Regions from separate parts of the Pseudocitrobacter sp. CD920760 genome, predicted to be linked through region 3. Evidence: riboswitches for the same ligand, from Rfam matches in the RefSeq annotation. Region 3 holds a riboswitch; each other region holds the start of a gene.
What was found. Region 3 has a riboswitch for thiamine pyrophosphate ahead of thiM (hydroxyethylthiazole kinase). Riboswitches for the same ligand answer to the same signal wherever they lie in the genome.

Region 1: linked by a shared signal. The riboswitch ahead of thiB (thiamine ABC transporter substrate binding subunit) and the one ahead of thiM (hydroxyethylthiazole kinase) in region 3 are both predicted to bind thiamine pyrophosphate.
Region 2: linked by a shared signal. The riboswitch ahead of tenA (thiaminase II) and the one ahead of thiM (hydroxyethylthiazole kinase) in region 3 are both predicted to bind thiamine pyrophosphate.
Region 4: linked by a shared signal. The riboswitch ahead of thiC (phosphomethylpyrimidine synthase ThiC) and the one ahead of thiM (hydroxyethylthiazole kinase) in region 3 are both predicted to bind thiamine pyrophosphate.

What each region holds. Positions count from the first base shown of each region.
Region 1 is NZ_CM173490.1:805,392-809,601, forward strand. It holds gene thiP (thiamine/thiamine pyrophosphate ABC transporter permease ThiP) at 1-1,244, opposite strand, end outside; gene thiB (thiamine ABC transporter substrate binding subunit) at 1,220-2,203, opposite strand; TPP riboswitch at 2,234-2,325, opposite strand; gene sgrR (HTH-type transcriptional regulator SgrR) at 2,362-4,017, opposite strand; gene sgrT (glucose uptake inhibitor SgrT) at 4,105-4,210, shown strand, end outside.
Region 2 is NZ_CM173490.1:2,638,664-2,642,873, forward strand. It holds gene AC1MKH_RS12465 (ABC transporter permease) at 1-322, opposite strand, end outside; gene AC1MKH_RS12470 (ABC transporter ATP-binding protein) at 349-1,089, opposite strand; gene tenA (thiaminase II) at 1,086-1,769, opposite strand; TPP riboswitch at 1,834-1,936, opposite strand; gene lysM (peptidoglycan-binding protein LysM) at 2,015-2,458, opposite strand; gene AC1MKH_RS12485 (glycoside hydrolase family 10-like protein) at 2,544-3,872, opposite strand; gene AC1MKH_RS12490 (VF530 family protein) at 3,938-4,210, opposite strand, start outside.
Region 3 is NZ_CM173490.1:3,427,729-3,431,938, forward strand. It holds gene AC1MKH_RS16145 (NCS2 family permease) at 1-794, shown strand, start outside; gene thiD (bifunctional hydroxymethylpyrimidine kinase/phosphomethylpyrimidine kinase) at 974-1,774, opposite strand; gene thiM (hydroxyethylthiazole kinase) at 1,771-2,556, opposite strand; TPP riboswitch at 2,591-2,688, opposite strand; fluoride riboswitch at 2,785-2,852, shown strand; gene AC1MKH_RS16160 (universal stress protein) at 2,930-3,352, shown strand; gene crcB (fluoride efflux transporter CrcB) at 3,368-3,742, shown strand; gene AC1MKH_RS16170 (DUF7916 family protein) at 3,739-4,210, opposite strand, start outside.
Region 4 is NZ_CM173490.1:229,763-233,972, forward strand. It holds gene AC1MKH_RS01055 (HesA/MoeB/ThiF family protein) at 1-6, opposite strand, end outside; gene thiE (thiamine phosphate synthase) at 1-634, opposite strand, end outside; gene thiC (phosphomethylpyrimidine synthase ThiC) at 634-2,529, opposite strand; TPP riboswitch at 2,616-2,725, opposite strand; gene rsd (sigma D regulator) at 2,776-3,264, opposite strand; gene nudC (NAD(+) diphosphatase) at 3,361-4,134, shown strand; gene hemE (uroporphyrinogen decarboxylase) at 4,178-4,210, shown strand, end outside.

The DNA of each region.
Region 1 (4,210 bases), 2.6 Mb from region 3:
ATCAGCGCATTGGCGAAAATCACGATGCCATCGGCGGAGTCAGGCAGCCCGATAGTATTATTCAGCAGCAGGAAAAAGCCGGTCGCCAGCACAATCCCCGGCATAGCGAGAATCAACATGCCGCTCAGCTCCAGCGTTTGTCCGGCGAGCTGCGCATTACGCGCGCGCAGTTCGCGGCTGCTCCACAGCAGCATCATGGTGAGCACCACGCTCAATACCCCTGCGGCAACAGCGATGCGCAGTGAAGTCCACAGTGCCTGCCAGAGCGGCGGTTGTCGCAGGGCGTTGAGCATCGCCGGGTTGATGCCATCGACCAGCACCGCCAGCAGCGGCGGCAGCATCAATAACAGGGCCAGCGTAATCAGCAGACCATCGCTAAGACGGCTGTGCAGACGATCGTCCGGGTCGCGCCAGCCCTGCATTTGCGTATTACCGACGGCAATCGCCTTGCTCAGACGTTGGCTAACCAGCACCAACGTCAGGCAGCACGCCATCTGGATCAGCGCCAGCATCGCCGCCCGCGCCGGGTCATAATCAAAATTGAGCGCCTGATAAATCGCCAGTTCAATAGTCGTGGCTTTCGGCCCGCCGCCCAGCGATAGCACGGTGGCGAAGCTGGCAAAACAGAGCATAAAGATCAGCGTGCTGATGGGCAGAATTTGCCGACGCAGCCAGGGCCATTCCACGAAGCGAAAGAAATTGAACCCGCGCATCCCAAGCTGAGCGGCAAGCTGGCGCTGCTCGCCGGGGATTTGCTCCAGCGCCTGAAGCAGCAGGCGGGTCGCCATTGGCATGTTGAAGAACACGTGCGCCAGCAGGATGCCCTGCAATCCATAAGGCGAGAAATGCCACTCCAGCCCGAGTGATGTGAGTATCTGCGCCAGCCAGCCCTGACGCCCGTAGACGCTGAGGATGCCGAATACCGCGACCAGTACGGGCAAAATCAGCGTCATTGCGCACAGGCGCAGCAATGTTTCGCGGCCAGGGAAACGACGGCGATAGAGCGCGCGGGCGAGGAAAATAGCGGGCACAACCGACAGCAGCGCGGAGAGAAACGCCTGCCAGAAGGAGAAACGCACGACGTGCCAGAGGTAGCTATCCGCCAGCAGCGTCTGCCCGCTGGCATCCGGGGCGCTAAACCACAGTGCCAGAAAGGCGGCCAGCGCCACGGCGACGATAAGCGTCGCCGCCGTCACTCCAGGCCAAATCCAGCCGGGAATTAACGGCTGACGGCGCGTTGCCATGTCGCGATCCAGTTCTGACGCTGTGTGGCGACGTCCTGCGGGGTAAATTCCAGGGCAGTTTTCGGTTTATCGAGCGTCTCAAAGCCGGCGGGCAGCGTCACGTCAGCCACCGGATACATCCAGTTACCCGTCGGAATGGCCTGCTGGAACGCAGGGGAAATCATAAACTTGAGGAATTTTTCGGCCAGTTCAGGCTGTTTGCTGGCGGCGGTCCGCGCCGCCACTTCCACCTGCAAATAATGCCCCTCGGCAAATGAGGCGGCGGCGTAGTTATCTTTTTTCTCTTCGATAATGTGATACGCCGGAGAGGTGGTGTAGCTCAGCACCAGGTCGCTTTCCCCTTTCAGGAATAAACCATACGCTTCGCTCCAGCCTTTGGTCACGGTGACGGTTTTCGCCGCCAGTTTCTGCCAGGCTTCAGCTGTTTTATCGCCATACACTTTTTGCATCCACAGCAGCAGGCCCAGGCCCGGCGTGCTGGTGCGCGGGTCCTGATAAATCACCCGCCATTTCTGGTCGCTCTCGACCAGTTCTTTCAGGCTTTTCGGCGGATTCTTCAGTTTGTTTTTATCGTAAACGAAGGCGAAATAGCCGTAGTCGAAGGGAACAAAGGTGTCATCTTTCCAGCCGCCGGGGACGGTAACGTTACTCGTCGGCACGCCGCTTTTGGCGAACAGATTTGTCTGGCTGGCGGCTTGCAGCAGGTTGTTATCGAGCCCCAGCACCACGTCGGCTTTGCTCTTTTTTCCTTCCATGCGCAGGCGGTTAAGCAGTGAAACGCCATCTTCCAGCGCCACAAATTTCAGCTCGCAGCCACAGTCGGCTTCAAAGGCTTTTTTCACCACCGGGCCAGGGCCCCAGTCGGCGGCGAAGGAATCATAGGTGTAAACCGTGAGTACCGGTTTGGCGAAAGCTGGCAGGGCGAGAAGCGCCAGCAGCGGCAGACATTTTTTTAACACTTTGCACCTCAGTGAGCAGGTGGCAAAGGATTTTGAGTTGGCCTCAAATCCCTCCGCCGGCGTTATCCGGATCAGGTTCGACGGGTATCTCTCAGCAAATTTATGCACCCCGTTGAGTAGCTCGCTATTGTAATGATTACGTGAATAAATCAAAAGCGCTATGGATCCGGCGGGGCGAACCACGCGGATTTAAAGTCGAACCAGCCGAGGGTGTTCATGCGCACGCCGCGCATACTGCGTTGCCCCTGAATGCGCAGCCAGTGGTGGATGAGCGGCACAATTGCCTGTTGTTCCAGCAACTGTTTGCACCAGGTCGGGAGATCCAGTTCGCCCGCATGCCACTGTCGGATATCTGCCTGCCAGTCACGGGCGATGCAGTGCTGAAGCAGCGGCACTTCGCAAAGATGCGCGAACAGGGAGAAGTTTAACGGTAGCGTGAAGTTGGCGCTGTTGAGCCAGACATCGCTGACCACCTCGCCGCTGTGCCATTCGTCATAGTCCACTTCGTTAATCTCAAGTGTGACCTGATGCTCGGCCAGCAGTTGCGCCATGATGCGGGCAATCACTTTATGTTCGACATGATCGCGATAGAAACCAATCGTGATGCGCTCCAGCCCGGCGGGTTTTTCGTGGGTTTTGCTGTGCGCGTGGTGCCAGCGGGGCAGCAGGCCGTAGGCCGGGAACCAGTACTGTTGGTACTGTTCGCTGGCGTGATAGAGCAAATTCGCCGGGGCCAGCACGTGGCTTAACCACTGGCGTACGTGCTGATTGGCGCCGCGCGACGAGCGGGCGTCAAACAGCAGATAGTAGCATCCCTCTTCAAGCCGGCTTTCGACGGCCTGTTCGCTCTGGGTAGTGCCCTGTAACGTCAGACCACAGCTGAGATCTTCCGCCACGTCGGGTAATACCCAAACATTCACTTCATCTATTAATGCGCGAAAACCGAAATACTCTTCAAAGGCGTGGATTTTGAGCTGATTCTGGTTATTGCGCACCACCGCGTAAGGGCCGGTTCCGACCGGCTGGCGGGAGAAATGCGGCATGGATGACCACTCGTACGGCAGGATCATTGCCGGAGTATGACCGAGCAGCCACGGTAACCAGCGGTCCGCGTGGGAGAGATGGATATCCAGCGTCCATGCGGTTGGTGACACTATTTGAGTGATATGAGAATAGAGCGGCAGCCTGTTAATGCGTTCCAGCGAATGGATGATGTCTTCTATCTCCAGCTCGCGGCCATTATGAAAATGAATGCCTGGACGCAAATAAAAGCGCCAGTGCAGAGGGGATATCTCCTTCCAGTGGTGCGCAATATCGGCTTCCAGTTCCCCGTTTTCCTCATTTATGCGCGTCAGGGCACTGAAAATTTGTCGCGCAATATGGGTTTCAGATCGACGTAACGCCGTACCGGGCAACAGATTTTGCATCGGGCGGTAGTAGAGCACACGCAGAATGTGCCGCCCCTGGCGGAAGCTACGGCCCAGGTGAGAAACCAGCATCTGTCGCACCGTCGATTTGTCGCCAACCAGCTGTACCAGTTGGTCAATACGATCCTGCTCCAGCAGGTCTTCCGCCCGCTGCTGCTGCAATGCCAGCCCGGTATAGAGGAAGGTTAATCGCGAGCGTTTACCGCGCCCGGCCTCGGCTTCCCAGGTTAGCCAGCCCCGCGCTTCCATGGTGTTTAACAGGGTTCGCATATGGCGACGCGAGCAGCTCAGCAGCTCCGCCAGTTCGTTCAGCGTCGTTTCCTGCGCTTTGCCGTCGCAGCATTGCCACAGACGGATGAATTGTTGTTGCAGTCGACCAGAAGGCATAAAAGGGGAACTCCTGATAAAAACTCAGCAATTTATTAATCCCTATATTAAGCCAATAATCAATCTCGATGAAGCGGGGAGGTGAATATGAAGAGGTCAACCACAGGTCAGTTTTATCAGCACTATTTTTACGCAACACGTCATGTTTCCTGGCTGGCCCGCCAGATGGCAGGGATGCGGTTCAAAATGCTTG
Region 2 (4,210 bases), 790 kb from region 3:
TCATGCCAAAACCAAACCACAGCACCAGCAGCGGGGCGAGGGCAAAGACCGGTATCGCCTGGCTGGTTAATACCACCGGCATCACCCAGCGCTGAAGACGGGGAGAAAAGACCATGCACAGCGCCAGAATCGCCCCGAGCAGTACGCCAATCACCAGGCCACTGGCGATTTCCGCCAGGGTAATCAACGTGTGCCAGCCGAGGTAACGACCATTATCGTGCAGGGCCTGAACTACCGCCGTGGGCGATGGCAGCAGGAATGCCGGAATAGAGCCGAGCGTCGCCAGCCACCATAACCCCACTAAGCCTGCAAACAGCGTCATCCCACGCCAGATTCGTGATAAGAAAATCACTGTGCCCCCCGAATGAGCTGTTGCATAAGCTCACGTTGACTCTGGATAACCAGAGGATCGTCAACTTCGCGTGGCGGCAGGCCAGCCATAACGTGGGAGTCATCGATGCCGCCAGGATGTTTCGCCAGAACCAGAATGTGATGACTCAGGCGGCAGGCCTCTACGGGGTCGTGTGTGATCAATAGCACGGTACGGTCAGCCAGCAGTTCCGCCGCCAGCGCCTGAATCGTGGCGCGGGTAATCGCGTCCAGCGCGGAAAACGGCTCATCCATCAGGACAATCGGCTGCTGTTCATAGAGGGTTCGGGCGATGGCGGCGCGCTGGCGCATCCCGCCGGATAACGTCTGCGGCAGGGCGTGGCCATAGCTGCTTAGCCCCACACGCTCAAGCAGCTCTTGTGCCCATTGGCGATCGGCTTTTTCTCCGCGTAAACGCGCCCCCAGGCAAACATTCTGTTCAATGGTTAACCACGGATAGAGCAGATCGCGTTGCCCCATCCAGGCGATTCGGCCTGCGAGCGAGCGACCATGTTCATCCGCCACGCTACCCGATGTGGGGGCTGCCAGCCCGGCAACAATGCGCAGCAGGCTGGTTTTACCCGCTCCGCTGGCACCCAGCAAGGAGACGAAATGCCCTGCCGGGATAGTCACGTTCAGGTTCTCGAATATCGTCTTATTGCCATAACGCAGCGTAAGGTCTGTTAGCCTGATCGCGGGGGATTCATTCACCGCCTTCATGATTTCGCGTTCAACCCCATCTGCCAGAACGCGCTTTCCAGCCGGGTGGCGGTGGTGAAGATAGACGAAAGTTCAGCGATACGGCTTTCACCACCGCGCTGAGCCGCCAGATTTTCAAATAGCGTCAGAGAGGCTTGTACGCCTGCCAGATATCCCTCATCACCATAGTTCCGGATCCACGGCGCGTAAGGATTACCCTCAAAGACGGTTGCCGGATCGTTGAGCAGGCGCAGGCCGATTTCCGCATAGCCTGCCACGCACGGCATCAGTGCGGTGAGCAGATCAAGCACATCGCCTGAATGCCCCACATCCAGAACATAACGGGTGTAATTCACCGTTTCGGCGGCTTCTTCCACCTGCGTAACGTCGGATTCCGTTAATCCCCATTGCTGGCAGTAACTGATATGCAGCGGCAGTTCATTGAGAATGGCGTTCAGTGATGCCGTCGCCGCGCGCATTTCCGGCAGATTTTGCAGTTTGCTCACCAGCAGTGCGTAGGCGCGGGCGAAATGAACTAAAAACAGATAATCCTGGGTGAGATATCGGCGGAACGCAGGTTCAGGCAGGGTGCCCGCACCTAACTGCTGGACAAATTCATGGGCGACGTAATCGTGCCAGTGGTGACCCGCGAGCGTGCGAAGGCGTCCGTAAAGACCGGTTTCAAACAGGGGTAAAGACATGGGACCTCCAGTAATAAAGTGGAGATCCGGGCGCAATGAGGGAAGAACAGGAATTGGCTGTGTAAATAGATGGCTAACCCGTCCCTTCGCTGGCATGACCCAGATCAGGTTCTAAGGGTTCGGCTTGCGCCATCTCAGCCCATTACTGGACACCCCTCGGACAGGAGGTTTTATACGATATTTTGCCTGTGAATACAACGAGGGGGGAACGCTTACCGGAATGACTTCCGGCAAGCGTGCGGTTATCAGGCTTTAGGAATACGTAAAGTCTGGCCGGGATAAATTTTATCCGGATGAGAAAGCATCGGGCGGTTGGCTTCAAAGATTTTATTGTACAGATTGGCGTTGCCGTATACGTTTTTGGAGATCGCGCTCAGCGTATCGCCGGATTTCACGGTGTAGTAGGTGGCTTCATCCGCACTATCGGCAGCGGTGATGTTATTCTCAACTTCACTGACTCCGGCGACGTTACCGACGGCAACCTGAATTTTCTCTTTCTCTTCCTGGGTTAGCCCATCACCGGTGACGCTGGCTTTCCCGTCGACGACCGTCACCTGGACTTTATCCGCACCGGGAATATTGAGTTTCTTTAAATGCTCGGTGACTTTTTCGCCCTGGTCCTGATGCGAATCCGTCAGTTTGTCCCACAGTTTTTCACCTGCTTCTTTCACGAAGTTAAACAGTCCCATATCCGTTCTCCAGTAAAGAATGTCAGGGTAAGCATAGCAGATGAGGTGCGCTACGCCGGGTTTGCGTAGCGCACAAAAGGCTGGATTAATGGCCCCAACGGGTTTTCAGATAATTCACCGCCTGGCGGGTTTGCGGTTGATTGAGATTATCTTCGCGGAACAGGATCGTCCCGTTGATTTCCGGGATTGATTCATTGAGATCGATCTGCTTACTCAGCTCTGGTACGCCGCCATTCACCGCCCAGTCAGGTTCTTTTTTCGACGGTTCGCCCACTTTATACAGCGCCACGCCAATATAGAGCCGTGTTTTGGTCGGTTTCACCACATCCGCCCACCATTTTGCCAGCACATCATAACGCGCAGCGTCGCGGGCAAACGGCCAGTACAGCTGCGGGGCGATGTAGTCCAGCAAGCCTTGCTGCACCCAAAGGCGGGTATCAGCATAAGACTCATCGTAGGCGGCCGCACCGCGCGTATCCGACCCTAAAGGATCGTGCGAGCGGTTACGCCAGACGCCCGCCGGGCTTACGCCAAACTCGACGTCGGGCTTCAGCTGCTTAATGGTGCGTGAAACCTGCTCGATAAGCTGTTGCGTGTTATGGCGTCGCCAGTCGGCTTTTGACGCATATTGCTGGCCATACTGCCGCCAGGTCTGGTTATCGTTAAGCGTAGAGCCGGCAGTTTCGGTATAGAAGTAGTCATCAAACTGCACGCCATCGACCGGATATTTCGCCACCACTTCCGCCACAATACTGGTGATCCAGTCGCGCGCTTCCGGAATACCGGGGTCAAGGACGAAGCGATCGCTTGATGTGCGGATCCAGTCGCGATGCAGGACAAAAATACTGGCGGGTTGCTGTGAGAGCGTGCGATTAAGCTCGGCCACCGTTGATGGTTTGGTGTTGGTTGTTACCCGGTACGGGTTAAACCAGGCATGTACTTTCATGCCGCGTTTATGGGCTTCATCCAGCATAAATTGCAACGGATCGTACCCGGGATTCTCGCCAATCTTGCCGGTTAAGGTATCGGACCACGGCAGAATTTTAGAATCCCACAGGGCGGTGCCATCGGGTTTTACCTGGAAAAATACGGTATTAATACCGAGTTGTTTCAGGTTATCGAGCTTTGCCGTCAGCGCTTCTTTCTGTTTATTGATACGAATGGCGGGGCTGCTGATATTGACCGAGTTAACTGGCGGCCAGTCGAGCCGCGAAACCGTGGCCAGCCAGATACCGCGCATTGGTTCATTACTCTGCTGCGTTTTACCGGCGGGCTTTGATGTGTTGCCTGGCGATGTAACAAGTGAACTCGGTGGCTTAGACGAACAACTGACAACAAGTAATGCCGCGGCAACCAGCGTGCCTAGTTTTTTAACCTGAGTGACCGGGGAGACGCCCCGCAAAGAGATGATCATAAACGCCCGTTTTCTACTAGTCCCTTGAGAGGCGATATTCTCTTACGATTTGCAGGGGAAGTGAATCAGATCTTATCGTCTCGCCCCTGCAACCACGGGTTAAATCCGCCATCCTGAGGTTCATCGTCTTCGAGGGAATCAAGATAGAGCGCTTCAACTTCCGCTCGGGCCCAAGGCGTGCGGCGTAAAAACTTGAGGCTGGATTTCACGCTAGGGTCATTCTTAAAACAGTTAATGTTCACCAGTTTGCCCAGTTTTTCCCAACCGTAGCGAGCCACCAGGGCATTAATTTGCATCTCCAGCGTAACGCCGTGCAAAGGATCTTTCGAATGTTGAGC
Region 3 (4,210 bases):
CGGGCGCGCTGGTGGCGCTGTGCGGGCTGTTTCTGGCGATTGCCCTGCAGGCGCGTCGTATTCCTGGCGCTATCCTGTGGGCAATTCTGTGTGCGACGCTGGTGGGTATCCCGGCGGGCGTCACGCACCTGCCATCAAGCTTTATCGCCCTGCCCCACTCATTAACTCCGGTGTTTGCGCAGGTGGATATCATTGGCGCGCTGAATATCGCTTTCCTGCCTTATCTGTTTGTCTTTTTTGCCTCAGAGTTTTTCTCAACCATGGGCACCACGCTTGCCGTCGGCGGTGAAGCGGGCCTGCTGGATGAAGAAGGCAATATGCCGCACATCAACCGCCCGTTTATGGTTGACTCCATTGCCGCCGCGCTGGGCCCGTGGGTCGGTATTCCGGCCGCGACGGCGCTGATTGAGTCTTCAGCCTCGGCGGAAGCAGGCGGTAAAACCGGCATGACTGCGCTTGCCGCCGCCATCATGTTCTTGCTGATGCTGCTGTTCACCCCCGTTGCGCTGATGATCCCCAAAGAAGCCACAGCCCCGGCGTTGATCCTGATTGGCCTGAATATGTTTAGCGGCCTGCGTAAGGTGGATTTGGCGAATTTCACCGACGGCTTACCGGTACTGATGATGGTGATGATTACGCTTATCGCCAATAGCTTCGGGACGGGTATCGCGGGTGGGTTGCTGTTCTATGTGATGATTAAAACCATTGCCGGGAAGTGGCGGGAAATCCCTCTCGGCTTATGGATTCTGGCAGTGCCGCTGGTGTATTACTTTGCCACGCTGGTGCGCCATTAATCAGGAATTCATCAAGCGCGTTTTGGTGGCGTGGTGCTGATATTTGCCGGATGCGGCGTAAACGCCTTATCCGGCCTACAAAACTTCACAAATTCAATATATTGCACACTCTCTGTAGGCCTGATAAGCGCAACGCCATCAGGCAATTTTGCATTTGTCATCCATCCAAATGCAGGTGATCACCACCAGGCGTGAAAATGGTGCACCGGGCCAATTCCACTGCCGACTTCCAGCGTATCGGCCTGCGCCAGCGCGGCAGAAAGCCAGGTTTTCGCTTCCAGCACCGTGTCGCCCCAGCAGCTATGGCGCGGACGCAGTGCTGCCAGCGCAGCCGACAGCGTACAACCCGTGCCGTGGGTGTTTTTGGTCATGACGCGTGGTGCGGTAAAACGCTGCTCGCCGTCGCGGGTGAACAGCCAGTCGGGGCTTTCCGCATCGTCAAGATGGCCGCCTTTCATAAGGACCGCGCCGCAGCCCATCGCCAGCAGCGCGCGCCCTTGTTCCAGCATTTCACGCTCATTCCGCGCATGCGGCGCATCCAGCAATGCCGCCGCTTCCGGCAGATTCGGCGTAATTAACGAGACCTGTGGCAGCAGGCGTTGACGCAGCGTTTCTACCGCCGCGGGCGATAGCAGCGCATCGCCGCTTTTGGCCAACATGACCGTATCCAGCACCACATTTTCCACCCGATGGCGCTGTAATCGCTCCGCCACGGCTTCAACGATATCAGTTTCCGCCAGCATACCGATTTTGGTGGTATCGATGCGCACATCGTTAAACACGGAATCCAGCTGCGCAGCGACAAAATCCGGTTCAATACGATAGACCGACTGCACGCCATGGGTGTTCTGCGCCACCAGCGCGGTGATCACCGAACAGCCGTATGCGCCCAATGCTGAGAAGGTTTTCAGATCCGCCTGAATGCCCGCGCCACCGCTTGGATCGGTACCGGCAATGGTTAATGCGTTAATCCGTTTCATGCCAGTGCCTCCCCATTCAGTGCATACAGCGCATCTAAAAATGCGGGGACAAAACTGCCCGGTCCGTTATCGACCGCCGCACGACCACCGGCCAGTTTCATAAAGGCGCAGGCAGAGGCAACGTTATCCAGCCTGTCGCCCGGCAGCGCACAGCTTGCCGCGACGACCGCAGACAATGCACAGCCCGTCCCCACTACCCGGGTCATCAACGGGTCGCCGCCCGTTACCGCGACAACGCGTTGTCCATCGGTGATGTAATCCACTTCGCCCGTCACCGCCACAATGGTATTGATCTGACGCGCCAGAGCCTGCGCCGCCGGTAGCGCAGCAGCGGCGGTATCGGTGGTATCCACGCCGCGCCCGCCCGCGCTCATTCCCGCCAGCGCCATAATTTCGGAGGCATTTCCCCGAATGGCGGCAGGTTTTAAGGTCAACAGGTCGTGGCAAAACTCGGTGCGCAGCGTTAACGCGCCCACGGCGACAGGGTCGAGAGTCCAGGGTTTACCCGCAGCGTTCGCACTCAACACGGCGGCTTTCATCGCCTGCGCGCGCGGCTGCGTTAGCGTGCCGACGTTTATCAATAACGCATCGGCAATGGCAGAGAACTGCGCGGCTTCCTGCGCATCAATCACCATCGCGGGGGATGCACCGAGCGCCAGCAATACGTTGGCGGTAAAGGTCTGCACGACGTCGTTAGTCATACAGTGAACAAGGGGGGCGTGATGACGAAAAAGATGTAACGAATGCGCGATTTGCGCGGGACTAAGCGGCTCTGCTTGCATGGTTTGCTCCTGCCAGAACGTCCAGAAGCAATGACCTGACGGTCTCTGACTTCCCTACGCTGGCATTATCCAGATCAGGTGGTACGGGTTTTTCTCAGCCTTCACGAAGGAAGGGCACCCCGAGTCATCAATACAACAAATTCGTGTATCGCAGCAGGTTACGGCAAGTGCCGGGTGGAAGCAAGCCGCACAAACCATTTGCATTCCCCCCCTCATCGGCCCACAATTATTCATAAAGGTGATGGCGTTCCACCTTTCCCAACCGCCCTGCTGGGGCTGATGACGCCTGGTATACCCTCTTAACATGGAGGTATGTCAGGCTGTCTGTCGTTTAAAGACCCGCTCATACCTCGCAACCTGACGAGGTTTTTTTATGCCTGTTTACAACCATGCGCTGGTGCTGATTAACAACAGTCTTGATGGCATTCCCCTGCTCGATCACGCCGCAAAAATGGCGCAGGAGAACGCGATGACGATAACCATCGCGCATATCAGCACCGATTATCGCGCCCTCAATTATGTCTCCGACAGCCTGATGGATGACGTGGTTTCGCAGGAAGTCATTCAGGCCAAAGCCCTGTTGAGCGAGCTGGCGGAATCCGTTTCCTTACCGGTACAAACGCTGGAACTGGTCACGACCCGTCGCTTTGAAGATGTCGAATCCTGTATCCGCGATCGCCGTATCGATCTGGTCATCGCCGGACATCACAATCGCCTGCTGGGCGTGCTCGCCTCCCACTCCCTTGAGTACATCAATCATCTGACGGTGGATGTGCTGATCAAACATTTAGCATAAGGATTTACGCGCGTGATGTATCGTTCATTACTGGCCGTTATTATTGGCGGCTCTACCGGGTGTGTCATTCGTTGGTGGCTGTCGATGAAACTGAACAGCCTTTTCCCCAGCCTGCCACCAGGAACGCTGGTGGTTAATCTGGTCGGTGGTTTTATTATTGGCGCGGCGCTGGCGTTCTTTTTGCGCCAGCCGCAGTTGGACCCGGCATGGAAGTTACTGATTACCACCGGGCTTTGCGGCGGGATGACGACCTTTTCCACCTTTTCGGCGGAGATCGTCACCCTTTTGCAAAATGGCAACTATCTGTGGGCGATGATTTCGGTGATGACTCACGTGGTGGGATCGCTCCTGATGACCGCTGCCGGATTCTTTTTGATGACGCTGGTTTAGCGCGCCAGCGACGCCGCCATTCTCACCCAGGTGTGGCGGCGACCGCGAACGGCCATCGAAAACGCATACAGCGCTTGCGGGTCAGCCATTCCGGCGACACCGGCATCGCCGAAGTTGTACATATCGGCGCCGCAGCGCTTACTGGCGAGTGCAATTTGCCGCACCGTTTCTTCATCTGCGCCCTCCTGGCTGCTGCTGAGCGTGGTGATGCCCACGCCACCGACGGCCTGAACCGCCGCCAGCGCAAAGGCCACCTTCTCCTCTGAGGCGCCGCGACAGCTGGCTGGCGCGGGAATCATCACGCCATCGGCACCTTCCAGAACATAGCGGGCGTACTCCTGCGGTTCGGCAAGGCCTGACGCATAAAACTTCGCCACCAGGATCATTTTATCGGTCATCGCGCGAATCTGGCGCAGTGCGTCAATGACGCGCTCAGCGGTGACGCCCGGTTTGTCATACGCCGTCAGG
Region 4 (4,210 bases), 2.1 Mb from region 3:
ATTCATCGCCCACTCCCGCCAGCGCCAGCAGTTTCGCGGTGGCATCGCGCCAGTCTGCGGCTTGCGTAATCGCGCTCACGACGGCGATGCTGCCAACGCCCGTCGCCAGCACTGCCGGCGCACGTTCAAGGCTAATTCCGCCAATGGCGACGGTGGGGTAATCGTCCAGGCGTTTAATATGCGCGGCGAGCTGTTCCAGCCCCTGCGGCGCGGAGGGCATCTGCTTGGTTTGCGTTGGGAACACGTGACCCAGCGCGATGTACGAAGGCTGCGCCGCCAGCGCCACGTCAATTTCCATATCATCGTGAGTCGATACGCCAAGCCGTAAGTTGGCCGCGCGAATCGCGTCGAGATCGGTGGTTTCCAGATCTTCCTGCCCCAGATGCACGCCATAAGCCTGGTGTTTAATCGCCAGGCGCCAGTAGTCGTTGATAAACAGACGCGCGTTATAGCGACGGCCGAGATCTATCGCGGCAACCACATCGGCCTCGACCTCGTCGTCGTGTTTGTCCTTAATGCGTAACTGAATGGTGCGTACGCCCGCTTCCAGCAAACGTGCGATCCACTCCACGCTATCAACAACCGGGTAGAGGCCCAAACGGAAAGGAACCGGGGGAAAATGAGGCTGGTACATTATAAATTCTCCTGAGGGATATAGAGTTCGCCACCCCGGGCGCGGAACTGACCAGACATCTCGTTCATCCCGGTCTCTGCGGCCTGTTTTGCCGCGTAATCGCGAACTTCCTGGGTGATTTTCATTGAGCAGAATTTGGGGCCGCACATCGAGCAGAAATGGGCAACTTTGCCCGATTCCTGCGGCAGTGTTTCATCGTGATAGGCGCGAGCGGTGAAGGGGTCGAGCGCCAGGTTAAACTGATCTTCCCAGCGGAATTCAAAGCGTGCTTTCGACATGGCGTTATCGCGAATCTGCGCGCCGGGGTGACCTTTTGCCAGGTCTGCCGCGTGGGCGGCGATCTTGTAAGTGATAAGTCCTTGCTTCACATCGTCTTTATTCGGTAAGCCGAGGTGCTCTTTTGGCGTGACGTAGCAGAGCATCGCGCAGCCGAACCAGCCAATCATCGCCGCACCAATCCCGGAGGTGAAATGGTCGTAGCCTGGTGCAATATCGGTGGTGAGCGGCCCTAACGTATAAAACGGCGCTTCATGGCAGTGCTCCAGCTCTTCGGTCATATTACGGCGGATCATCTGCATTGGCACATGGCCGGGCCCTTCAATCATCACCTGCACGTCATATTCCCAGGCGATTTTGGTCAATTCGCCCAACGTGTGAAGTTCTGCAAACTGGGCTTCATCGTTGGCATCCTGAATTGAGCCAGGACGCAGGCCGTCGCCCAGCGACAGCGATACATCATAGGCGGCGCAAATTTCACAAATTTCGCGGAAGTGCTGATAAAGGAAGTTTTCCTGATGATGCGAGAGGCACCACTTCACCATGATTGAGCCACCGCGCGACACAATACCGGTCAGGCGTTTGGCGGTCATCGGCACGTAACGCAGCAGCACGCCCGCATGAATGGTGAAGTAGTCTACGCCCTGTTCGGCCTGTTCCAGCAACGTATCGCGGAACGCTTCCCAGCTCAGATCCTCGGCGATCCCATTGACCTTCTCCAGCGCCTGGTAGATCGGCACGGTGCCGATTGGTACCGGGCTGTTGCGCAGGATCCATTCGCGGGTTTCGTGGATGTAACGCCCGGTGGAGAGGTCCATCACCGTATCGGCGCCCCAGCGCGTTGCCCACACCAGTTTTTCCACCTCTTCTTCAATCGAGGAGCTCACTGCGGAGTTACCGATATTGGCGTTCACCTTCACCAGGAAGTTACGCCCGATGATCATCGGTTCCGATTCCGGATGGTTAATATTGGCCGGGATAATCGCCCGACCTGCCGCCACTTCGGCACGGACAAACTCAGGCGTGATGTTTTGTGGTAGCAGCGTGTCGAAGCTTTGCCCCGGATGCTGCTGGCGCAGTACTTCGCTGCGAATGCGCTCGCGCCCCATATTTTCGCGCAGGGCGATAAATTCCATCTCCGGGGTGATTACCCCCCGACGAGCATAATGGAGTTGGGTGACGCGCTTGCCGGGACACGCGCGTTTTGGCGTCAACAGGCCGGTGAAGCGCAATTCGTCGAGAAATTCGTCCGCGAGGCGGGCCTGAGTATAGGCGGAGCTGCGCGCCGTTAAGGTTTCGCTATCGGCGCGCGCGTCAATCCACGGCTGGCGCAGTTTTGCCAGGCCCTGGCGGATATCGATTTTTTCGGCTGGGTCGCCGTAGGGGCCGGAGGTGTCATACACCGGGATCGCTTCATTCTCTTCGTACTGCGCATTATCCTCGCTGCCGCCAATGAGCGTGGGGCTAAGCTGAATTTCGCGCATCGGCACGCGTACGCCAGGCTGTGTACCGGCGAGATAAATACGGCGCGAGTTAGGGAAAGCGGTGCCTTCCAGAGTATCAATAAAGCGTTGAGCCTGTTCGCGTTGTTCGCGGCGAGTCAGTTTTGTTGTAGACATAGCGCATACCAAATAAAAAAGGATATGGCTTGTCAGACGACGGATGGAGTAATGGATGCACAGCGCCCGTGAAGGCAGAGGCATAAAGCTGAATTACTCTTGTTCCCTTCGCAGGTATTAGCCTGATCAGGTTCCGCGGATCCCGAATTAACGGTCTCAGCCTGTGTTTTCACACGTGGCACTCCGACAAGATGTAGCCCCATAAATGGGACGATGAATGTAAACTACGCGTTAATGCGTAAAATCTCAAGCGGGACGTTTGATCCCGGCGCTATCGTGCATCGCATCCAGCACGAGCATGATGAGCTTATCTTCGAGCACAAAACGTGCCTCCAGCGCCTCGCCGATATCCGACAATGCTTGTTGAAATTCAAAGCAATTATCGTGATCGATGGCCGTCTCCAGGCTGGAGTCGTAATAGTCCATAATCAACTGGGTGTTGGCTTCCAGCTTGGGCCAGATTTTAGTGGCCGTTAAAAGCGCGGCGTCGCCTTCCAATTTATGGAGAATGCGTTCATAAATACTGAAGTGGCAGGAGGAGAGGTAGTCCACCAGTCGCTGACAAAAATCATCCAGTGCTTTTTCATTCAGCCGTATAAACGATTCTTTGCCAGGCTTAATCCCAATCAGGTTGGAATAAGCGACAAGCAATTGCTTGCGTATGTTGAGCCAGCGGTCGACCAGTTTGTTACTGCCTCCAACATGCTCCGTCAGGCTTTCGAGCTGGTTTAACATGTGATTGACTCCGCACAAGTGGGTTTAAAGACTGCGCACTAAGATGTAACGATAATGTAAATAACATGCCAGTGAAGCAAAGGTAGTGCAATAGATATGGATCGTATAATTGAAAAATTAGACATCGGCTGGTGGGTCGTCAGCCATGAGCAAAAATTATGGCTGCCGGGCGGAGAATTACCCTGGGGCGAAGCGGGAAAATTCGACCTTGCGGGGCAACGCGCGCTGCTGATTGGTGAATGGCAAGGCTCGCCGGTGTGGCTGATTCAGCAACAGCGTCGTCATGATATGGGCTCGCTGCGGCAAATTCTCGACCAGGATGCCGGGCTGTTTCAACTCGCCGGGCGCGGCGTGCAGCTGGCGGAGTTCTACCGCTCGCATAAATTCTGCGGCTACTGTGGGCATACCATGCACCCCAGCAAAACCGAATGGGCGATGCTGTGCGACCACTGCCGTCAACGCTACTATCCGCAAATCGCGCCCTGCATCATCGTCGCCATTCGTCGCGATGACACCATCCTGCTGGCGCAGCATACGCGTCATCGCAACGGCGTACACACCGTGCTGGCCGGGTTCGTTGAAGTGGGCGAAACGCTGGAGCAGGCCGTCGCGCGCGAAGTGATGGAAGAGAGCAGTATAAAAATCAAAAACCTGCGTTATGTCACCTCCCAACCGTGGCCGTTCCCGCAATCACTGATGACCGCGTTTATGGCCGAGTATGACAGCGGCGATATCGTGATCGACCCCAAAGAGCTGCTGGAAGCCAACTGGTATCGCTATGACGATTTACCGTTACTGCCGCCGCCGGGAACCGTCGCCCGTCGACTCATTGAAGATACTGTCGCACTCTGCCGGGCAGAGTATGAGTGACACTCATGTTACACTGGCGTGAAAGAGCTCAAGGAATGGAAAAATGACCGAACTGAAAAACGATCGTTACCTGCGT